2 regions of the Rahnella sp. Larv3_ips genome follow, and region 2 is predicted to be linked to the other one. Evidence: riboswitches for the same ligand, from Rfam matches in the RefSeq annotation. Region 2 holds a riboswitch; the other holds the start of a gene.
The links. Region 2 has a riboswitch for thiamine pyrophosphate ahead of thiB (thiamine ABC transporter substrate binding subunit). Riboswitches for the same ligand answer to the same signal wherever they lie in the genome.
Positions count from the first base shown of each region.

Region 1: linked by a shared signal. The riboswitch ahead of thiM (hydroxyethylthiazole kinase) and the one ahead of thiB (thiamine ABC transporter substrate binding subunit) in region 2 are both predicted to bind thiamine pyrophosphate.

Region 1 covers NZ_MJIB01000021.1:900,902-912,802, forward strand. The annotation lists gene ED901_RS23685 (sensor histidine kinase) at 1-569, shown strand, start outside; gene btsR (two-component system response regulator BtsR) at 547-1,266, shown strand; gene ED901_RS23695 (carbon starvation protein A) at 1,396-3,201, shown strand; TPP riboswitch at 3,291-3,392, shown strand; gene thiM (hydroxyethylthiazole kinase) at 3,427-4,245, shown strand; gene thiD (bifunctional hydroxymethylpyrimidine kinase/phosphomethylpyrimidine kinase) at 4,232-5,032, shown strand; gene ED901_RS23710 (hypothetical protein) at 5,051-5,899, opposite strand; gene ED901_RS23715 (hypothetical protein) at 5,993-6,757, shown strand; gene ED901_RS23720 (hypothetical protein) at 6,815-7,015, shown strand; gene ED901_RS23725 (GntR family transcriptional regulator) at 7,068-7,754, opposite strand; gene ED901_RS23730 (AraC family transcriptional regulator) at 7,867-8,694, opposite strand; gene ED901_RS23735 (MFS transporter) at 8,976-10,385, shown strand; gene ED901_RS23740 (glycoside hydrolase family 127 protein) at 10,411-11,901, shown strand, end outside.
Region 2 covers NZ_MJIB01000003.1:103,055-114,955, reverse strand. The annotation lists gene thiQ (thiamine ABC transporter ATP-binding protein ThiQ) at 1-53, opposite strand, end outside; gene thiP (thiamine/thiamine pyrophosphate ABC transporter permease ThiP) at 37-1,647, opposite strand; gene thiB (thiamine ABC transporter substrate binding subunit) at 1,623-2,606, opposite strand; TPP riboswitch at 2,650-2,902, opposite strand; gene sgrR (HTH-type transcriptional regulator SgrR) at 2,943-4,604, opposite strand; gene sgrT (glucose uptake inhibitor SgrT) at 4,707-4,892, shown strand; gene ED901_RS00530 (MFS transporter) at 5,062-6,225, shown strand; gene leuD (3-isopropylmalate dehydratase small subunit) at 6,288-6,890, opposite strand; gene leuC (3-isopropylmalate dehydratase large subunit) at 6,901-8,301, opposite strand; gene leuB (3-isopropylmalate dehydrogenase) at 8,303-9,394, opposite strand; gene leuA (2-isopropylmalate synthase) at 9,397-10,983, opposite strand; gene leuO (transcriptional regulator LeuO) at 11,734-11,901, shown strand, end outside.

The DNA.
Region 1 (11,901 bases), on a different contig from region 2:
TGAATCCTCACTTTCTGTTTAACGCGCTGAATACCCTGGTGGCGGTGATCCGTCGCGACAGCCAACAGGCCAGTGAACTGGTACAGCATCTTTCTACGTTTTTTCGCAAAAATCTCAAACGCCCGCAGGAAGTGGTGACGCTGGCCGACGAAATCGAGCATGTGCAAGCCTATCTGCATATCGAACGAGCGCGGTTCAGCGACCGTCTGAATGTCACCTTTGATTTCCCCGAGGCGCTGCAACAGCTCTGTTTACCCGCTTTTACCCTGCAACCGCTGGTGGAAAACGCCATCAAACACGGGACATCGCAGTTGCTCGGTATCGGGCAGCTTCGTCTTTCAGCCATCGGGCAGGGAGAGTGTCTGGTGCTCACCGTGGAAGATAACGCCGGGCTGTACGCGCCGTCGGCGAACGGTAACGGGCTTGGGATGAGCCTGGTCGATCGCCGACTGCGTGGGCGTTACGGCGACGAGTTCGGGTTACAGGTTGAATGCGAGCCGGAAAGGTTCACCCGCGTCATTTTACGTTTGCCAGCCAGGAGCCGACATGCTGAAAATATTGATTGTTGATGACGAGCCGCTGGCGCGTGAAAACCTGTGCGTGCTGTTGCAGCCGGTCGCTGACATCATCGTGGCTGGCGAATGTGAAAATGCGGTGGAAGCCCTTGGCGCGATCAACCGGCTGCGACCTGACGTGGTGTTTCTGGATATACACATGCCGCGCATCAGCGGTCTGGAACTGGTCGGTATGATCGACCCCGAGCGCATGCCTCATATCGTCTTTCTCACCGCATATGATGAGTACGCCCTGCAGGCGTTCGAAGAGAATGCGTTCGATTATCTGCTCAAACCGGTTCAGGCCTCACGGCTGGAGAAAACCCTTCATCGCCTGCGGCAGCATCTTCCTGCGCAAAATGTCAGTGCGCTGATGGCGGGGGAGCCAGATCTGGCCCTGATCCCCTGCTGCGGGCAGAACCGTATTTATCTGCTCTCCACAGATGAGGTGATTTTTGTCAGCTCACGGGTCAGCGGGGTATTTGTGAACCGCGCCGACGGCAGTGAATGCTTTACAGAGCTGACGCTGCGCACGCTGGAAAGTCGCACACCGTTGCTGCGTTGCCACCGGCAGTATTTGATTAATATGCAGCATCTGCGCGAAATCCGTTTTGATGACTGCGGGCTGGCAGAGCTTGTGATGAAAAATGAGGTACGGGTGCCGGTCAGTCGTCGCTACCTGAAAGCCCTGAAGTCCCGGCTGGGCCTGTAACCCGCACCGTTCACTCCGGCGTTTTAACCGTTTAAATCGCTATTACGCCGCTCACGCCAACAGCCGGAGCGCTTTCATCGGCACTTTGTTACGTTGCGCCGGATTATTCCTTATCCGGAGAACAACAAGATGCAACACGCACTGACTTTTGTCATCGCGACTTTGTGTATTCTGACAATCTGTTACCGGCTTTACGGGGTGTTTTTCGTCCGTAAAGTGCTGAAAGCCGATGATGCTCAGGTCACACCGTCGCATTTACTGGAAGACGGGAAAGACTACGTCCCGACCAAAAAATGGGTGAACTTTGGCAGCCACTTCGCGGCCATCGCGGCGGCGGGGCCACTGGTCGGCCCGGTGCTGGCCGCGCAATACGGTTATCTGCCCGGCATGTTATGGCTGCTGATCGGCTGTGTGGTCGGCGGCGCGGTGCATGATACCGTCGTGCTGTTTGCCTCCATGAAACACCGGGGGAAATCGTTATCCGAGGTCGCTAAGCGAGAGCTTGGCCCGGTGGCAGGCTGGTGCACGGGGCTGGCGATGTTGTTCATCATCACTATCACCATGGCCGGTTTATCGATGGTGGTTGTCCACGCTCTTGAGCGTAATCCGTGGGGGACGTTTGCCGTCTTCATGACCATCCCGGTGGCGATTTGCGTTGGCCTGTGGGAACGTCTGACCGGCAGTATGAAAGCCGCTTCGTGGGTGGGGATTATTGCCATCATGGCCTGTGTGGTGATCGGGCCGTACATTCAGGCTTCGGCGTTTGGGGAATGGCTGAGCCTGCGTGCTTCGACGGTCAGCCTGGTGTTGCCGGTCTACGCATTCTTCGCGACCGCATTGCCGGTGTGGATGTTGCTGACACCGCGCGGTTATCTCTCCAGCTTCATGAAAATCGGCGTGTTCGGGGCGCTCATCGTCGGGGTAGTGTTCATTAACCCCGAGATCCAGTTTCCGGCGATCACACCGTTTATCCACGGTGGCGGCCCTGTGCTGGCCGGGCCGGTCTGGCCGTTTATCTCAATCACTATCGCCTGTGGCGCGATCTCCGGCTTCCACGCATTTATCGGTTCCGGCACGACGCCGAAGCAAATCGATAAATGGAGCGACATCTTACCGGTCGGTTTTGGTGCGATGTTGGCGGAATGCGTGGTCGGCGTGATGGCGCTGATTGCCGCGACTGCGCTGCATCCGGCGGATTACTTTGCGATCAACTCGGCGCCCGAGGTCTTTGCCGGTCTGGGGATGCAGGTGGTGAATCTGCCGACACTCAGCCAGGAAATTGGTCTGGATCTCAGTGGCCGTACCGGCGGGGCTGTGACGCTGGCAGTCGGCATGGCGGATATCTTTACCCGCATCCCGTGGTTCAGCCATTTGTCTTCGTACTTCTTCCAGTTTGTGGTGATGTTCGAGGCGGTATTTATCCTGACGGCCGTGGATTCCGGGACCCGCGTGGCGCGCTATCTGTTACAGGATTTCTTCGGCGATCTGTGGTCGCCGCTCAAACGTACTGACTGGTGGCCGGGCACAGTGGCGTGCAGCATCGTCGCCTGCCTGCTGTGGGGATACCTTCTTAACTCGGGCGACATCAACTCCGTCTGGGCGTTGTTTGGCGTTTCAAACCAGCTGATGGCCTCGATTGGCCTGATGATCGGTGCGACCATTATCTTGCGTCTGGCGGACAAACGCCGCTACATGCTGACCTGCCTGATCCCGCTGGCCTATCTCTATGTCACGGTCAACTATGCGGCGTACTGGATGGTCGCTCATGTGTATTTCAATTCTGCGGCCAAAGGTTTCAACCTGTTCAACGGCACCATCTCAATCATCATGGTCGCCCTCGGCGCGGTGATTATGGTGGCATCTGTTCTGCGCTGGATAACGTTGTGGCAGGCGCGCAGCGAAGGCACGACTGGCGACGTGCCCGCTACGTTGTAAATCGCGGTTGTTTCATTAGCCCTGTCAATGGACAGGGCTTTTTTGTATCAATTGCTGATTGATCTTCCCGCCGTCCACACCAATAATGCTCCCTTGACTCGGGGTGCCGCGCTTGCAAAAGAACGGCTGAGATTTTACCCGTATTACCTGATCTGGATTATGCCAGCGTAGGGAAGTCAGGTATCTCTCCCGATGCCGCCTTCCTGAAAGCCGGTTGGGAGACTTATGAACGTCCGACCTTCCGTATTTCCCGGTGCTACTGCCGCCGGTTCTTTACATCAACTCCGCCATGCCTCACCGCTGGTCCATTGCCTGACCAACGATGTGGTGCAATCTTTTACTGCCAATGTCCTGCTGGCGCTAGGTGCCTCTCCGGCGATGGTGGTCGATCCCGATGAAGCGGCGCAGTTCAGCGCCATTGCCGATGCCTTACTGGTGAACGTCGGCACGCTCACACATCCCCACGCTAACGCGATGCTGGCGGCGATTCATGCCGCCAATCAGGCCGGGAAACCCTGGGTGTTAGATCCCGTCGCGGTCGGTGGCCTGAGCTGGCGAACCGAATTTTGCCTCAATATCCTGCCGTTAAAACCCGCCGCCATTCGTGGCAATGCGTCTGAAATCCGTGCCCTCAGTGGCCTGAGCGCGTCAGGCCGCGGCGTTGACAGCGGCGACGATTCGCTTTCCGCTCTGCCTGCCGCACAGCAACTGGCGCAGCAAACCGGGGCGATAGTGGCTGTGACCGGCGAAACGGATTACGTCACCGACGGCAAACGCCATTGGGCTGTGCCGGGCGGGCATCCGATGATGACCCGCGTGGTCGGTACCGGCTGTGCATTATCTGCCGTGGTAGCGGCATTTTCGGCTTTACCGGGCGACCGGCTGGACAACGTCGCGGCGGCGTGTCGCGTCATGTCATGTGCCGGTGAACGGGCTTGTGCGACAGCCCGCGGGCCGGGCAGCTTTACGCCAGCGTTCCTCGATAATCTGTATTTATTGAACGAAACATGGCTGAACGGGGAGGGCTGTCATGAAACGCATTAATGCGCTGACCATTGCCGGAACGGACCCGAGCGGCGGCGCGGGCATTCAGGCAGATTTGAAAACTTTCTCCGCCCTCGCCGCTTATGGCACCAGCGTGATCACGGCGCTGGTGGCGCAAAATACCCGTGGCGTTCAGTCGGTCTGTTACATCGCACCGGAGTTTGTGGCGGCGCAGCTTGATTCCGTCCTCAGCGATGTGCGTATCGACACCGCTAAAATTGGCATGCTGGCAAACAGTCAGATTGTGGAAACGGTGGCGGAGCGGCTTGGCCATTATCAGCCGCCGTTCGTGGTGCTCGATACCGTGATGCTGGCGAAAAGCGGCGATCCTTTATTGCAACCGGAAGCGGTCGAGGCGTTGCGGCGGCTGCTTTTGCCTCAGGTGTCGATCATCACCCCAAACCTGCCCGAAGCAGCAGCGTTGCTTGAATGCGCCATCGCCACCAGTGAAGCGGAAATGCGCGAGCAGGGCGAAGCTTTACTGGCGATGGGGTGTGGCGCGGTGTTGATGAAGGGAGGGCATCTTAGCGACGAAGAGAGTCCGGACTGGTTATTTATGCGGGATACGCGTGAGCGTTTCACTGCGCCGAGGGTGAACACCCACCATACACATGGCACCGGCTGTACGTTGTCAGCCGCCCTGGCGGCACTGCGCCCGCGCCACAGCGGCTGGGCAGACACTGTGCGCGAAGCCAAAGCCTATCTGCAACAGGCGCTGATACAGGCCGACTCGCTGGATGTCGGGCAGGGCATCGGGCCGGTGCATCATTTTCATCGCTGGTGGTAAGGCGATAGTGACGGGCAGTCAGGCGCTGCGCTGCGATTTTTCCAGTGCCTGTTCTGCCTGATGAAACATCATCAGCGCCCGCTGTAAATGCACGGCATCAAACGGATTCAGCGGGTAGAATTTCTCGTCTTTACGCGGGCGCAGCATCACCCGGATCTGGCTGACAGAAATCCGCTCATACAGATAACTGGCGATGTCCTGATTCTCTTCATCTTTCCATGAAAGAACCAGCGCCGCGTGTTCGCCGCTGCGTCGGCCAATAAACTGCTCATGCAGCCACAAGCCTTCCAGTTCGCCATCTTTTTGCAGTTTTTTGCCGCTGAACCACGATGAATCCGCCAGCAGCCACAGTGCCTGCGGGGTGATCTCTTCATGCAGCTGACGCCATAACGGGCGGTTATTGTCCATCTGCCAGCAGGCCATACCAAGATAATCATTCAGCTCGCGCCAGTCGTTTTCGAGGCGCTCTTTCAGCTCAGGATCCTGCACATGCATAAACTGTTGCAGGCCGGTCGCCTGTTCGCCCAGTTTGTTATAGGCAATGACGGTCATGGTGCGCGGCGTGCGGCGGAAAGTCACCCACAGCAGCACTTTGGGTATGCGAAAAGTGATGGCCTGCACGGTCAGTTTGTAACGGTTACCCCGCGACATCACCAGGCCGTTCGCGGTGCCACGTTTATCCTGATAATTTCTTACCAGCACCACACTGTTCTGGCCCATCCATCCGGTGAGATAATGCTCTTTCTCGCTTTCGGCCACGTCCAGATCGCGTGCAATCTGGCTGATCTTTTCTTCATCCAGTTGGGCGAGGGAGAGTGACTGTTCGGCACTGTAATAGCTTTTTTTCAGGGGGGCTGCGGCTGGCATAAAGGTATCCACGATATTAATGTGGTTTACAGCTTACACTAAGTTGTCATACAGATTTTGGCGCTAACCCGCAAAAATTGAACGCCGCAGACAGTGGGATGGACAGAAAACCTTCGCCTTACAGACCCAGGTCATGATGAAATTTTACGAGACGTCTCGAAAAAAAAACGCATCATGATTGTTATTCCCGGATTGCGGATTATTCTTGCGAAATTATATGCAACCTGTGGAAATAAAATGGAAAGGATGACGTTACATGAAAGGGTGATTAATGAGATGGTCACAATAATGAATGCCGTCTTCAGTAAGTTAGATGTCTCTCTTATTATAAAGTGTATTCGTCGCAGTGATATTATCTGGCAGCAGCGTCGGGGGAGGCGTAATTTACGACAACCTGAAAAACACCAGCTTAACTGGAAATGGCTGTTTAACCAGTATCGGAAAAATAAGCCGCAGAATTCAGGTATGGAGCAGGCCGCTTATGTGTTTTGTCTCAATAACCTGCAGCAGGAGCGGGCCGCGTTCCTGTTAACCTCGTGCCGGTGCTTATCAGAAGAACTGGAGCTCAATGCACTGGAGAATTTTTATCGCAAGACAGCAGGGCATCCTTTGAAAAGGAATATGCTGTATTACAGCCTTTGTCTTATGGTGATTTACGCTGAGGTTCTTAATGAGCTGGGTATATTAAAGAAAGAAAGGGCGAGATTTGTAATTAAAGATGTTGTTAATGATGATGTAATGCGTTTTTATATCTCCGCAGCGCCCCTGTCGCAAGTTTCGCAAGAGATGGAGTGCGAATCCACTTACTATTTATTACGTGAATATATAAATATGGATTTATTTAATATCAACGTTTGAAGAATGAATTCATCATTTCAGACAGAGAATTTTTATCAGACTTATCAGGAGCAGCACATGAAGCGAGACAAGGAAAAACCGGTTAATTTAACGCCTCGGCAGACAGAACTTGTGGAACTCGTTGTCGGATTTTTAAGATCCTGCGATGAAAAATATGAAGGTCAAAAAGATGTTGAAGGTTTTGAAGGGGGAGGTGTGCTGCTTGGCCCGCGAGAAGCCTGCTACCGCCCTTCAAAAGACTGGAACAAATTGCCCTGAAGTGAAAATTATCTCCCGCGTTGGCATCGTTTTACCACGCGGGAAGACAAACTCACTCGGCATCAAACCAGTCACTGTTCTGTTCAGCAATGGGCGTGATAGTGGAAATCATTTCCTGCAAATGAATGCGGATAGCTTTTTCCGCAGCATCCGGGTCATGTGCTTTCAGACCATCGAAAATCGCATAATGCTGTGCAATCAGATTCTCCGGCGGGGAGACTTTACTGAGCGTCAGGAACCGCACGCGGTCCATGGTGGCTTTGATGTGTTCGACGGTTTCCCACGCCAGACGGCAGTCAATGATTTGCGCGATGGTGCGGTGGAAATCATCGTCAAGCAGCAGGAATTCCTGCGTTTGCTGGCTTTTGGCGGCCAGCGTCTGGCGTTCAAGATTGTGTTCCAGCAATGCCAGATCTTTCCCGGTGGCGACCATCGCCGCACGGCGCACCACGGCGGTTTCGACGGCTTCGCGAATGAAACGGCCGTCAGCCACCCGCTTGGAGGAAATTTTCATCACATAGGTGCCGCGCTGTGGCAGTACCTGCACCAGCCCGGCTTCCGCCAGTTTGATAAAGGCTTCGCGCACCGGCTGGCGGGACACGTTAAAGCGTGTGGAAATCTCTTTCTCCGACAGGAATGCCCCCGGCGCAATGGCGCAGGTGACGATGTCCTGACGCAAGGTACGGTAAATCTGCTGATTAACCGGTACATTGCTGAGAAATTCAAAGGCGTCTGTCATGGGCAAAAGTTGTCTTAAGAATCGGGAGTCCACAATACTAACATGAGTTTTCTCAGGATTTTGAGATTGTTAGCGCAAGGTTTTCACAGATATTTGGCTTATTTCATCAAAGCTAATCCGAATTAATGTGCTCACGGCAATAGAGCTTTTTATACGCCGCTGGCGTGATCCCCAGCAGTTTGCGAAACACTCGTCGAAAATACGCCACGTCATTAAACCCGGTGAGGCGGGCCACATCCGCCACATTGCCGGTATTCGCCAGCAACAGTTTCTCGGCGGCGGCAACACGTTGTTTATGCAATGCTTCGGTCAGCGTCATCTGGAAAGTCAGGCGGAAAACCCGTCCGAGATAATCCGCGTTGCAGTGCAGTCGTTCCGCCAGTTCCGAAGCCCCCAGCGGCAGGTGAAACTGTGTCGTGATGAGCTGGCGGGCTTTATAAGCCAGTGCCACGCCGGGGCCGCCCGGTTCGACATTCTCCGGCCAGGCACGCGAGACTTCCTGTAACAGCAATATCAGAAACAGCTCGAGAGAGTTACCTCCGCGTTCCTGTTCATATAAAAATAATCTGAACAGCGTTAACAGGGTTTCGCTGTCTCTGACTTTACAGTGCTGTGGAATATTCAGCTGTAAAGAGGGACTGTTTGGTTGTATTTTCATTATTGCGCTATCTTTCACAATATCGAAATGCAGCCAGTAAAATTTTAAATCGGGATCGAATGTTGTGATCCCTTTATGTTCACGCCCTGGAAATAACAATAAACTTTCGCCTGCGTGTAAATCAAAACGGTTATTTTCTTCCTGCAAAGACAGCGAACCCCGCACGACATAAATTAACTCGTGCGAACTCAGGCGTCGGGTCGGATGTGTGCCAATCCCCCGTGAAATAAACAGACCACCGTTTTGCACTTTTACCGGGTAATTAACGGGAAACGCAAGCATTTCAGGCATTTTCAGGCGCTCATCAGGCAGGTGTAGACTGACAGTAGCACAAGAAACACGCGCTACCCGCCGGGCGTAAAGAGGTTTTGATCTGCTTCACAGATTCTGTTCGTGAGTCGGAATTGTCCCGTTTAACTACTTTATCCTCCTCTTGTTGGCATGAAGTCTCTATGCCAAATTTATGGCGTACCTTATTTCATCTCAGGGCTGATGCGAAAAATCAGCCTTATTCATTGTGTTCCTACAGCTTATAAATAACGATATAAAAGCGAGGAAAAATAATGCCAACAGATTCAGTTAATACCGGTTCTTCGCCGGTAAGCGTTGAGGGAAAAATAATTTCTGTTAACGCTAAACTCTCCGTCAGTGAGAAAATCGGTTACGGATTAGGTGACGCCGGTGGCACGATAATAACCTGTCTGATCACCAGTTTTCTGACCTTCTTTTATACCGATGTCTTCGGGCTGACACCGGCGATTGTCGGCACATTGTTTATTTCCCTGCGGGTGATTGACGCGATTTCCGATCCGCTGATGGGCATTCTGGCTGACCGCACCCAAAGCCGCTGGGGGCGCTTTCGTCCATGGCAGTTGTGGATAGCGTTGCCGATTGGCGTAGTCGGTTTTCTCACCTTCACGGTGCCCGGCCTGAGCGGTGATGCCAAAATCGCGTACGCCTTCTTCACTTACTTCCTGCTTTCGGTGTCATACACGGCCATCAACGTGCCGTATTGCGCGCTGATTAACACCATGACCACCGATCACCGGGAGGTGATTTCCTGCCAGTCATGGCGCTTTGTTTTATGCGGTGTGGCCGGATTTATGGTTTCCGTCGGGCTGCCGTGGCTGGTGCAACTCTTCGGCAAAGGTGATGCTGCGCGGGGGTATCAGCAGGGCGTCGGCTTGCTGTGCGCGGTGGCGGTGGTGATGTTCCTGTGGTGCTTCTTCACGGTTCGCGAGCGTCTGCCGCTGGCGCTGCTGGGGCAGTTCAGCATTAAAGAGCACATCCGCGGAATGCTGAAAAACGATCAGTTGCTGCTGGTTCTCCTCATGTCATTCCTGCTGATCAACGTGTTCAACCTGCGCGGTGGCGGCTATATGTATTTCATCACCTACGTGCTGAAAGGCGGCGCGGGGTACGCGTCGATGTTCTTCGGCATGGTGACGCTGGCGTCAATTCTCGGCGCGATCATCGTCAATCAGCTGACCAAATTTATCGACAGCGTGCGTCTCTACCTGATCACCAATCTGGTGCTGGCGGTGTTTTCCCTGCTGTTGTGGTTTGTGCCGGTGGGTGAACAATTCCAGACGCTGTGGCTTGGCATTATCTTCATACATTGTGTGATCCTCGGCTTCACGCTGCCGCTGCACTTTTCCATCATGGCGTTTGCCGATGACTACGGACACTGGAAAAACGGTATCCGCTCTTCCGGCATGAACTTCGCCTTCAATCTTTTCTTTATCAAACTGGCCTGGGCCTCCAGCGCCGGGATCATCAGCCTGGTCTTTATTTGGGTGTCTTATCAGGCCGGTGCCGAGCACCAGACCGCGGCATCCCTTGGCGGGATCACGCTGCTGGAAACGCTGTTGCCCGCGGCGATGCATTTACTGCTGGCCGGGACGCTGATGTTCTGCAAGCTCAATAACACATTGCTGACCCGCATGTCCCGCGAGCTGGCGGCAAACGTTTAATGTTGATAACTGTTCAGGAGGTTGTATGTCTTTTTCTCCGGTTGAATCCTTAGAAGTGCCTTTGCACAAGGTGAATGTCTCCGACGCGTTCTGGCGGGAGTATCAGCGTCTGGTGAAAGATGTGGTGGTGCCGTATCAGTGGAAGGCGCTCAATGATGAGGTTGCCGATGCCGAACCGAGCCACGCGATAGAAAACTTCCGCATTGCCGCCGGGCAAAGTGACGGTGAGTTTTACGGCATGGTTTTTCAGGACAGCGACGTTGCCAAATGGCTGGAAGCGGTGGGTTATTTGCTGGCGAAAACGCCGGACCCGGCGCTGGAGGAAACCGCCGATCAGGTGATCGAACTGGTCGGCGCGGTGCAGCAGCCCGACGGGTATCTCAACACCTATTTCACCGTCAAAGAGCCGCAACACCGCTGGACCAATCTGGCGGAATGTCACGAGCTTTACTGCGCCGGACATCTGATCGAAGCCGGTGTGGCTTATGCGCAGGCTACGGGCAAAACCCGTTTGCTGGAGATCGTCTGCAAACTGGCTGATCACATTGCCGACGTCTTCGGGCCGGGCGAAAAGCAATTACACGGCTACCCCGGTCACCCTGAAATTGAACTGGCGCTGATGCGTTTGTATGAGCAAACCGCCGAAACCCGTTATCTCGAACTGACAAGGTATTTCGTTGAGCAGCGCGGGGCGCAGCCGCATTTTTACGATATCGAATATGAAAAACGCGGTAAAACATCGCACTGGAATAACTACGGCCCGGCGTGGATGGTTAAGGATAAAGCCTACACGCAGGCGCATCTGCCGATAGCACTACAGACCACGGCGGTCGGCCATGCGGTGAGATTCGTTTATCTGTACGCCGGTGTCGCGCACCTGGCGAGGCTGAGTCAGGATCAGGAAAAACGCGAAACCTGCCAGCGCTTATGGGAAAACATGACGCAAAGGCAGATGTACATCACCGGTGCGATTGGTTCGCAAAGCAGCGGCGAAGCGTTTTCCTCGGATTACGATTTACCCAATGACACGGCCTATACCGAAACCTGCGCCTCGATTGGCCTGATGATGTTTGCCAACCGCATGTTGCAGATGGAGGCCGACAGCCGTTACAGCGACGTGATGGAACGTGCGCTTTACAACACCGTGCTGGCCGGTATGGCGCTCGACGGTAAACATTTCTTCTATGTGAATCCGCTGGAAGTGCACCCGAAAAGCATCCCGTTCAACCATATTTATGATCACGTAAAACCGGTGCGTCAGCGCTGGTTCGGCTGCGCCTGCTGCCCGCCCAACATCGCGCGGCTGCTGGCGTCACTCGGCCATTACATTTATACCCGGCGCCCGGACGGTGTGGATATCAATCTGTATATCGGCAGCGATGTGGAGGCGGAAATCGGCGGAAAACCGCTGCGGCTGAAACAGTCCGGCGGCTACCCGTGGGCTGAAAACGTAACGATTGACGTCGATACCGATGAAACGCTGGAAGCCACGCTGGCGCTGCGTTTACCAGACTGG
Region 2 (11,901 bases):
AAGCGCATCGGCAGATGTTCGTACAAATACGTCAGTTTATTCAGCGTCAGCATGGCGACCCGGCAGTTTCTCAATCAGGGTGAATAACAGGAAGCATAACAACAGAAGTAACAGCGCCGTCACCGCACCGTCCTGGCTGCGATAGGCACCGATCTGCTGATACAGATAAAACGGCAGGGTGCGGAAATTCTCATTGCCGAACAAGGCGATCACGCCGAAATCTCCCAGCGACAGCACGCAGGCAAACGCCAGCGCCTGCGCAATAGGGCGTTTCAGCGCGCTGAGTTCCACCCAATGCAGGCGCTGCCAGCCGCGCATATCCAGCGAAAGGCACAGCGGGTTATAGCGTTCGGCGACGTCGCGCATCGGGTTATCCAGCACTTTTAATGCGTAAGGTACCGCCATCAGCGCATTGGTCATGATCACCAGAGGCCACGGCGATTGCGGCAACCCGGTAGTATCGCCGAGCAGCAGGAAAAAGCCGGTCGCCAGCACGATACCGGGCATCGCGAGGATCAGCATGCCGCTCAGATCCATCGCCTGCGCCCAGCCGTTTCGTTGACGTAAGCGCAGCTCGCGGCTGCTCCACAACAGCATCATGGTCAGCAAAACACACACGACTCCGCTGCCGAGCGCGATGCGCACTGAGGTCCATAATGCCTGCCAGAGCGCGGTTTGTTGCAGCACGCTGACCGCCGCGCGGTTGACACCATCAAACATCACGGCCAGCAGCGGCGGCAGGATCAGCAACAATGCCAGACCAATCAGTACGCCATCGGCGATACGGCGCAGCAGAGAATCATCGGGATTTCGCCAGCGCTGAGCATGCGTCTGCCCGACCGGCAATGCCTGACTGAGTTTCTGACTGAGCAACACCAGTGCCAGACAACAGAACAGCTGAACCAGCGCCAGCGTGGCAGCACGGCTTAAATCGTAGTCGTAGCTCAGCGCCTGATAAATGGCCAGCTCAATGGTGGTCGCCTGCGGGCCGCCGCCCAGTGAAAGCACGGTGGCGAAGCTGGCGAAACACAGCATGAAGATTAACGCAGCCGCGGGGAAAATCTGCCGGCGCAGGGCAGGCCATTCAACAAAACGGAATTGCTGCCAGGCGTTCATTCCGAGCTGCGCGGCCAACTGGCGCTGTTCCACGGCGATGTTTTCCAGAGCCTGCACTAACAGACGCGTCGCCAGCGGCAGATTGAAAAACACGTGCGCCAGCAAAATGCCCTGTAAACCATACGGTGAGAAACGGTAATCCACGCCCAGCCAGCCGCATATCTGTGCCAGCCAGCCCTGTCGCCCGTAGACGCTGAGAATGCCAAACACGGCGACCAGAACCGGCAGCACCAGCGTCATTGCGCACAAACGTAATAACAGCTGACGGCCGGGGAAACGGCGGCGAAACAGCGCACGCGCCAGTAAAATCGCGGGCAGCACGGAGCAGAGCGCCGAAAGCAGCGCCTGCCAGAAGGTAAAGCGGATCACGTGCCAGAGATAGGGATCCTGCCAGAGTGAGGTGCCGCTCATCTGCGGCGCATGACGCCACAGAGAACCTAACGCCAGTGCCGCCACCAGCAACATAGCCAGCGAGGCGACGGCACCCGGCCACAGCCAGCGCGGGATCAACGGCTGACGGCGTTCTGCCATGCCTGGATCCATTGCGAACGGTGGGTGGCAACATCCTGTGCGCTGTATTGCAGGAATTTGGCCGGTACGGTCAGTTGTTTAAAGGCGTCAGGCAGCGGCGTGTTAATCACCGGGTACATCCAGTTGCCGGATGGGATCACTTTCTGGAAATCTTCCGTCGTGACGAATTTCATGAACGCTTCAGCCAGTTTAGGTTGCTTGCTGTTCGCCAGCTGGCCCGCCACTTCAACCTGCATGTAATGGCCTTCGGTGAAATCCGCTGCCGCGTAATTGTCTTTCTTCTCTTCCACGATGTGGTACGCCGGAGAGGTGGTGTAGCTCAGCACCAGATCGCTTTCGCCTTTGAGGAATAACCCGTAGGCCTCGCTCCAGCCTTTGGTCACGGTGACGGTTTTCTTCGCCAGTTTTTCCCATGCCTCTGGCGCTTTATCACCATAGACTTTTTGCATCCACAGCATCAGGCCCAGACCCGGCGTACTGGTGCGCGGATCTTCATAAATCACTTTCCAGTTCTGATCGCTGTTGATCAGTTCATCGAGGCTTTTTGGCGGGTTCTTCAGTTTGTTTTTGTCATAGACGAACGCGAAATAGCCGTAATCGTAAGGCACGAAGGTAGTGTCATTCCAGCCGCCCGGCACGGTCAGTTTGGCGTCGGTTTTCGGTGCTTTGGTGAATAAACCGGTTTGCTCCGCGGCCTGCAACAGGTTGTTGTCCAGCCCGAGAACCACGTCCGCTTTGCTGTTCTTGCCTTCCATCCGCAGACGGTTCAGTAAAGACACGCCATCTTCCAGCGCAACGTATTTCAGCTCGCAGCCGCATTGCGCCTCAAAGGCTTTTTTGATCGCCGGGCCAGGGCCCCAGTCGGCAGAGAAAGAGTCGTAGGTGTAAACCGTCAGAACAGGTTTTGCAGCCAGGGCAGGTGCAGAAAGTAACAGCAGGCAGGACAATATTTTTTTCAACTTTGCGCTCCAAAAAAATGAAAGGGCAAAGGATTTTGAGTAAGCATCGCGCAGTCTCAAATCCCTCCGCCGGGATTAACCGGATCAGGTTCGACGGGTTTCAAATCTCAGCCTTTTAAACTTGCTGTGCGTGTGTTGATCGGGCTTCGTGCAGTGCTCGAAATGCTCACGTACTGTGTGTACGCTCTGCTTTCTGTGCGCTGGACTTCACCCGCTGAACACGCGCTCGCGGCGTTTAAAGATCGAGCTCATTCTTTATTAAAAAAGAACGCACTCGGGCACCCCGTTGAGAACGGATGTCATTCTAGAGATTAACGGCGCGATGCGATAGTCCGATTAACTGTCCGGTGGCGCAAACCAGGCGGATTTGAAGTCGAACCAGCCGAGGGTGTTCATGCGCACGCCGCGCATACTGCGCTGCCCCTGCAATACCAGCCAGTGGTGAAACAGCGGATGGATCTGATGGCTGACCGTTTGTTTCTGGCTCCAACTGGCGATGGATAAATTCCCCGCGTGCCACTGCGCGGCGTCCTGACTCATGTCTTCGCTAAAGCAATGTTTTGCCAGCGGTAATTCGTAGAAATGCGCGAACAGAGAAAACTCCAGCGGCAGGGTGAAGTTGGCGCTGCCGAGCCACACATCGCTGTTGGCGTCGCCGCGATGCCAGACCGCGTAATCCACCACCTGAATGATCAGTTCGATACCTTCCGCCGTCAGCAGCGGGCGCAGCGCATTGCAGATGGCGTGATGCTCGGAGTGCTCACCGTAGAACGTCAGCGTCACCTGCGTCAGATTTTGCGGTTTGGGCGGACGCGGCTGTGGCGCCTTATGGTGCCAGCGCGGCAGCAGGCCGTAAGCCGGGGACCAGTAGCGCTGAAAAATCGGCTCTGCATTACTGAGCAGTGCGATGGGGTTGAGTAAGTCGCACAGCCACCGGCGCGTTTCCTCTGACTGGCCGACCGGTGAACGCTGGTCAAATAACAGGAAATAGCAGCCTTCTTCGAGGCGGCTTTCCAGCTCGCTTTTGCCGGATTCATCCGCCTGTAGCTGAACACCGGAATGCACCAGTTCTTCACTCAGCTCCGGCAACACCCAGATATTCACTTCGTCGATCAGCGCCCGGAACCCGAAATAATCATCAAAGGCGCGGATACGCAGCTGCGTTTTCAGATTACGCACCACGGCGTAAGGGCCGGTGCCAACCGGATGACGGGCGAAATCGGGCAGTGATTGCCATTCCTGCGGCAAAATCATCGCGTGAACATTGCCGAACAACCATGGCAGCCAGCGGTCAGGCTCATTCAGATGGACATCAATGACATTCGGCGTGGGCGTGGTGACGGATTTCAGGTTGCTGAACAGCGGATGCGAGGTCAGGCGGGTAAAGGTGGCGATGATATCGGCCATCTCCAGCTCACGGCCATGATGAAAATGGATGGCAGGACGCAGATAGAAACGCCAGTGCAGCGGTGAAATTTCCTGCCAGTGATGGGCTAAATCACCTTCCACTTCCCCTTTTTCCTCATTTATGCGTGTCAGGCCGCTAAAGATTTGCCGGGCGATGTGCGTTTCTGAACGGCGCAGCATGGTGCCGGGCAGCAGGTTAAACAGCGGACGGTAGTAGAGCACCCGCAGGATATGTTTACCCTGTCGAAAGCTGCGTCCGAGCTGTGATAACAGCATCTGGCGCACCTGCGTTTTATCGCCGACCAGTTGCACCAGTTGATCAATATGATCCTGCTCCAGCAGTTCTTCGGCGCGCTGTTGCCGCAGTGCCAGCCCGGTATACAGAAAACGCAGCGTGGATCGTTTGCCGCGCCCGGCCTCGGCGTCCCACGTCAGCCAGCCCTGTTCCTGCATGGTGCTGAGCAGCGAGCGCATGTGCCTGCGTGAACAATTCAGGACTTCCGATAACGCCTGTAATGTCGTTTCGGTTTCTTCACCGTGGCAGCTTTGCCATAAACGGATGAACTGTTGTTGCAGTCGGGGCGAGGACATAAAAGAGGAACTCCGTGGGCGATCTTCATCAATTTATCTTTCCTCATATTACTCCGATACTGTTTCTCAACGAAAGCCTGTTGTGAACACCCGGAGGTCAGCATGAAACGCAGTCTGAACGCCCGTTTTTACCAGCGTTATTTTGAAGCCATAAAGAGGAACGCCTCTAAAAATCATGCAGACTGGCTGTCCTGGGTTCCGGTGCAATATCGTCTGGATATTCTGTCCCGTCTCACCCAGTGGGATATTGATTCCGTGGATGAAAAAGAATATCGCCAGCGTCTGTAATCTTTTCACGGCAGGTTTGATCCGAATTCGATTTTCTGAGTAATGGTGTAATTTCACCAGCCAGTGGGGCGACTCACTGGTTTTTTTATGCTCATTTTCCAGAACCGCCTGAAACTTCGCTACACTGTCTGTCTTGCTTTATCTGCTTTCATTTCTCAGGGACGACGTTATGTCAAAACCTCGTATTAATGCCATTTATGTCACCTTTCTGGTGGTTTCCTTACTGTGTGGTATTGCAGGCGCACTGCAGGCGCCGACGCTCAGTCTGTTTCTGACCAACGAAGTGAAAGTGCGGCCGCTGTGGGTCGGCTTCTTTTATACCGTCAATGCGATTGCCGGCATTGCGATTAGCTTTCTGCTGGCTAACCGCTCGGATAACAAAGGCGACCGGCGCAAGCTGTTGATTTTCTGCTGTCTGATGGCGCTCGGTAACAGCCTGGTGTTTGCTTTCAGCCGTGATTATCTGGTGCTGATCACCGTCGGCGTGCTGCTGGCGGCGATCGGGAATGCCTCGATGCCGCAGCTGTTTGCGCTGGCGCGTGAACATGCCGATCGCTCATCGAGCGAAGTGGTGATGTTCAGCTCGATGATGCGTGCGATGTTGTCTCTCGCCTGGGTACTCGGCCCGCCGCTCTCATTCATGCTGGCGCTCAATTATGGCTTCACCCCGATGTACCTGAGTGCCGCGGCGGTGTTTGTCGGCAGCATTCTGATGATCATTTTCTTCCTGCCTTCTGTGCCGCGCGTCGAGCAACCGGTGGACGAAAAAGTGGTGCCGGTCAGCGCGTGGCGCAACAGAGACGTACGGCTGCTGTTCTTTTCATCCCTGCTGATGTGGACCTGCAACATCATGTACGTCATTGATATGCCGCTTTATATCACCAGCGATCTGGGATTGCCGGAAGGGCTGGCAGGGTTGCTGATGGGAACGGCCGCCGGGCTGGAGATCCCGGCGATGTTGCTGGCCGGCTATCTGGTCAGGCGTACCGGCAAACGCAAGCTGATGCTGTATGCCGTGGCGAGCGGGGTGGTTTTCTATGCAGGACTGGTGGCGTTTCAGTTCAAAGCGGCGCTGATGATCCTGCAACTGTTCAACGCGATTTTCATCGGTATCGTGGCCGGGATCGGCATGCTCTATTTTCAGGATCTGATGCCGGGGCGCGCAGGTTCAGCGACCACGTTGTTCACCAACAGTATCTCGACCGGCGTCATTTGCGCGGGTTTGTTACAGGGTTTCATCGTGGAAAACTTCGGGCATTATCCGGTGTACTGGGCGGCGACGGTGCTCGCGGTTCTGGCGCTGGGGCTGATGTATAAAGTGAAGGATGTCTGAATCGTACTGATAAGAAAAAACCCGCGAATGTCGCGGGTTTTTTTATAGCGGCGAAACCGTCATCACTGCATAAAGGCAGGCTGATTCTTTTCGTAGCTGGAGATATTGGTTTCGTGTTGCAGCGTCAGGCCGATGCTGTCCAGACCGTTGATCATGCAATGACGGCGGAAACTGTCAATCACAAACGGGTAGCTTTTATCGCCCGCTTTCACGGTCTGCGCTTCCAGATCCACCACAAACGTGATGCCCTCGTTCGCTTCAACCAGCGCAAATAATTCGTCTATTTCTGCATCGCTCAGGGTAATCGGCAGCAGCTGATTGTTGAACGAGTTGCCATAAAAGATATCGGCAAAACTCGGCGCAATCACTGCGTGAAAACCGTAATCGGTCAATGCCCACGGCGCATGTTCGCGGGAAGAACCGCAGCCGAAGTTTTCGCGTGCCAGTAAAATACTCGCGCCTTTATAACGCGGTTTGTTCAGCACGAAATCAGGATTAGGTACCTGACCGGCATCGTCCAGAAAACGCCAGTCGTTGAACAGGTGCTGGCCGAAACCGGTACGCGTCACTTTTTGCAAAAACTGTTTTGGGATAATGGCATCGGTATCGACGTTTGCTGCATCCAGCGGAACCACCAGACCGATGTGTTGGGTAAATTTAGCCATGGTGTTTTCCTCAGTTCAAATCACGAATATCAGCGAAACGACCGGTCACCGCGGCAGCCGCAGCCATCGCCGGGCTGACCAGATGCGTGCGTCCGCCACGGCCCTGACGGCCTTCGAAGTTACGGTTGCTGGTGGACGCGCAACGCTCGCCCGGTTCCAGACGGTCGTTGTTCATCGCCAGACACATTGAGCAGCCTGGCAGACGCCATTCAAAGCCGGCTTCGATGAAGATCTTATCCAGACCTTCCTCTTCCGCCTGAGCTTTTACCGGGCCGGAGCCTGGCACTACAATCGCCTGTACGCCGGTGGCGACTTTGCGACCTTTGGCAACGGCGGCGGCGGCGCGTAAATCTTCAATACGCGAGTTGGTGCAGGAACCGATAAACACTTTGTCGATCGCGACGTCGGTCAGTTTAATGCCCGGTTGCAGATCCATATAGGCCAGTGCTTTTTCTGCGGAAGCGCGTTCAACCGGATCGGCGAAGGAAGAAGGATTTGGGATCACCTGATTAACGCCCATCACCTGACCCGGATTCGTGCCCCAGGTGACTTGCGGTGCGATGTCTGCGGCATCCAGCGTCACGATGCTGTCGAACTGAGCCGTTTCGTCGGTTTTCAGGGTTTTCCAGTATTCTACTGCGGCATCCCAGTTCTGGTTTTTCGGGGCAAACTGACGGCCTTTCAGATAGGCAAAAGTCGTTTCATCCGGTGCTACCAGACCGGCCTTAGCCCCCATCTCAATCGCCATGTTGCACAGGGTCATACGACCTTCCATGCTCAGCGCTTCAATGGCTTTACCGCAGAATTCCACCACATGGCCGGTACCGCCGGCGCTGCCGGTTTTGCCGATAATTGCCAGCACGATATCTTTTGCGGTGATACCGGCAGGCGCATCGCCGGTGACTTCGATTTTCATTGTTTTGGCGCGACCCTGTTTCAGGGTTTGCGTCGCCAGCACGTGTTCCACTTCGGATGTCCCGATACCGAACGCCAGTGAACCAAATGCGCCGTGGGTGGCGGTGTGTGAATCGCCGCACACGATGGTCATGCCCGGCAAGGTCATGCCTTGTTCAGGCCCAATGACGTGAACGATGCCCTGGAAAGGGTGGTTCAGGTCATACAACTGCACGCCGAATTCTGCGCAGTTCTTGATCAGTTCCTGCATCTGAATGCGCGCCATCTCGCCGCTCGCATTGATGTCTTTGGTTTGCGTGGACACGTTATGGTCCATGGTCGCGAAGGTTTTACCCGGCTGACGCACCGGACGCCCCATCGCACGCAGGCCGTCGAAAGCCTGCGGAGAGGTGACTTCATGCACCAGATGACGGTCGATGTACAACAGTGGCGTTTCGTTTGGCGCTTCGTAAACGACGTGCGCGTCATACAATTTTTGATACAGAGTCTTCGCCATGTTATGCCCCTTCTTTCACAAAGCGGGCAATAATGTCGCCCATTTCACTGGTGCCCAACGCCTGCTGACCGTTCGCCAAATCGCCGGTGCGGTGTCCCGCTTCCAGTGCTTTATTGACGGCCTGCTCGATAGCGTTAGCGGCATCATCCGCACCCAGGCTGTAACGCAGCAACAGCGCAGCAGACAGGATTTGTGCAATCGGGTTCGCGATGTTTTTACCGGCGATATCCGGCGCTGAACCGCCCGCTGGTTCGAATAAACCAAACGCCTGTTCGTTCATGCTGGCAGAAGGCAACATGCCCATTGAACCGGTGATCATCGCGCATTCGTCAGACAGGATGTCGCCGAACAGGTTGGAACACAGCAGTACGTCGAACTGTGACGGATCTTTAATCAGCTGCATGGTCGCGTTATCGATGTACATGTGGCTCAGGCTGACATCCGGGTAATCTTTAGCGATTTCGTTTACCACTTCGCGCCACATTATTGAGGTCTGCAACACGTTCGCTTTATCGATGGACGTCACTTTGCTGCGGCGTTTGCGCGCAGATTCAAAAGCGATACGGGCGATGCGTTCAATTTCAAAGCGGTAATACACTTCGGTATCAAAGGCTTTTTCGTGCATGCCCTGACCTTCGCGGCCTTTCGGCTGACCGAAGTAAATGCCACCGGTCAGTTCGCGGACGCACAGAATATCGAAGCCTTTGGCCGCGATGTCTGCACGCAGCGGGCAGAACTCTTCCAGCCCCTGATACAGACGGGCAGGGCGCAGGTTGCTGAACAGTTTGAAGTGCTTACGCAGCGGCAGTAATGCGCCGCGCTCAGGCTGATCGTTTGGCGGCAGATGTTCCCATTTTGGGCCACCGACCGAGCCGAACAGGATCGCATCCGCGTTTTCGCAACCGGCGACGGTGGCTTCCGGCAACGGGCTGCCGTGTTTGTCGATGGCTGCGCCACCCACATCGTATTCGCTGGTGGTGATGTTCAGACCAAAACGCTGACGTACTGCGTCCAGCACTTTGTATGCCTGGGCCATGACTTCCGGGCCAATTCCGTCTCCGGGTAAGACGGCAATATGATGGGACTTGCTCATGTTCACACCGTTTCCTGATTATTTTGAATGTTGTGTTGCTGACTTTCCTGCTGCAAACGTTGTTTTTCAATCTCAACTTGTTTGCTGCGCCAAATGTTATTCAGTACATGGACCATCGCTTTCGCGGAGGATTCGACGATGTCTGTTGCCAGACCGACACCGTGGAAGCGGCGGCCATTAAAGGAAACCACCACGTCAACCTGACCCAGCGCATCGCGGCCCTGGCCTTTCGCGCTCAGCTGATATTTCACCAGTTCGATCTGATAGCCGGTGATGCGGTTGATGGCCTGATACACGGCATCAACAGGGCCGTTGCCGGTCGCTGCTTCGGTGATGACCTCTTCGCCGCAGGCCAGATTGACTGATGCGGTCGCGGTAATGTTGGAACCGGACTGCACGCTGAAGTTATCCAGACGGTAAAATTCCGGCTCTTCCTGCTGCTTATTAATGAACACCAGTGCTTCTAAATCGTAGTCGAAAACCTGACCTTTTTTGTCTGCCAGCTTCAGGAACGCGGTATACAAATGATCCATATTGTAATCGGACTCTTTGTAGCCCATTTCTTCCATACGATGCTTCACGGCAGCACGGCCGGAGCGGGACGTCAGGTTCAGCTGAATCTGGTTCAGACCGATGGATTCCGGGGTCATGATTTCGTAGTTTTCGCGATTTTTCAGCACGCCATCCTGATGGATCCCTGAAGAGTGCGCGAAGGCGTTAGAACCGACAATCGCTTTGTTGCCAGGGATCGGCATGTTGGTGATCTGGCTGACAATCTGGCTGGTGCGGTAGATTTCTTTGTGATTGATATTGGTATGGACGTTCATGTAATCCGAACGGGTGCGGATCGCCATAATCACTTCTTCCAGCGCGGTATTCCCGGCGCGTTCGCCGATACCGTTCAGGGTGCCTTCAACCTGACGCGCACCGGCCTGGATTGCGGCGATGGAGTTACCGACCGCCATGCCCAGATCGTCGTGACAGTGAACGGAGATAATCGCTTTATCAATGTTAGGCACGCGTTCATACAGATTGGTGATGATGCCACCGAACTGAACAGGCGTGGTGTAACCGACGGTATCAGGGATGTTAATGGTGGTCGCACCGGCTTTGATGGCCGCTTCTACGACACGGCACAGGTTATCCAGCGGGGTACGGCCTGCGTCTTCGCAGGAGAATTCGACGTCATCAGTATAGTTACGGGCACGTTTCACGGAATGCGTTGCCATCTCCAGGACCTGATCAAACGAACGCTTCAGTTTGGACTCAATGTGCAGGGTAGATGTGGCCAGGAAGACGTGAATACGGAAGGCTTCGGCAACGCGCAACGCTTCAGCTGCGGCATCGATATCGCCGTCAACGCAGCGGGCCAGACCGCAAACACGGCTGTTTTTAATCTGGCGCGCGATAGTTTGTACAGACTCGAAATCGCCGGGAGAGGACACCGGGAAGCCGACTTCCATCACGTCAACGCCCATTCTCTCCAGCGCCATTGCAATCTGAATCTTCTCTTTAACACTCAGGCTGGCTTGTAACGCCTGTTCACCGTCACGCAGCGTGGTATCGAAAATAATGACTTGCTCGCTCATGGGTTGTTCCTTGTCTGTTTTATTATTCGCGCCCTGCGGGAGGTAAAAAAAAACCCGCGCATCGGCGCGGGTTTGTTGTCTGTGGAAGTTGAATCAGTTCTGATTTTCGCCCACTGGCTTACCGCGCAAATTTTCTGCGTTGAGTAGTAGGCCTAGGAGACGGGTAGTCATAAACATGTTTTCAGCTTCTCGTAATAGGTTTGTTAAACGGACGTCGTTTAAACAGTGCTTAAATTGATACGGGAATGCGCCAGGTATGTCAACCTTCAGTGTGTGGAAATACAGTGAAAATCCACAAATGAAACTGACTCTCATTTAGCATAAAACTCTGTTTGTAAGAATGTGTTTAGCTTAAAGAATTCATGGCGAACTCCGGCATTTAATTGCACAAAAAAATGTCTAAATATGGACAATTGACGAACCATGCCTGTAAAAAAGCAATGCAATACAAGGGATTGGAGATGATTTACTGCTGCTTAATTTATTATTCATTTTTTGCATGTTGTTCGTGCAAGTATTTTAATGTCTTATATCATCAGTTTTTTTAGAAGGAAATGAATTTTATATTTTGCTTTCTTATTATTTAAAGCCGTATTCGCGTATCTTTCTAAAAATAATAATATTAAATGGCACGCGCTCATTGTCAGCTATTTGTTAATTAGTCTGATGTCACTGTGCCGATTTTTTTAATCATATCAATTAAAGATAATCATTCTTCTGCGAGTCTGATGCTCTTTAGTGAGGATTGTTATGTCAGACATCATTACCGAAAACTCAGTAAAAACTGCTGAACCTGAAACACATCTTCGTAACGTCGATCTGAATTTGCTGACAGTTTTTGATGCCGTCATGCAATTACAAAATATTACCCGCGCTGCAAATATGCTGGGTATGTCTCAACCGGCCGTCAGTAATGCG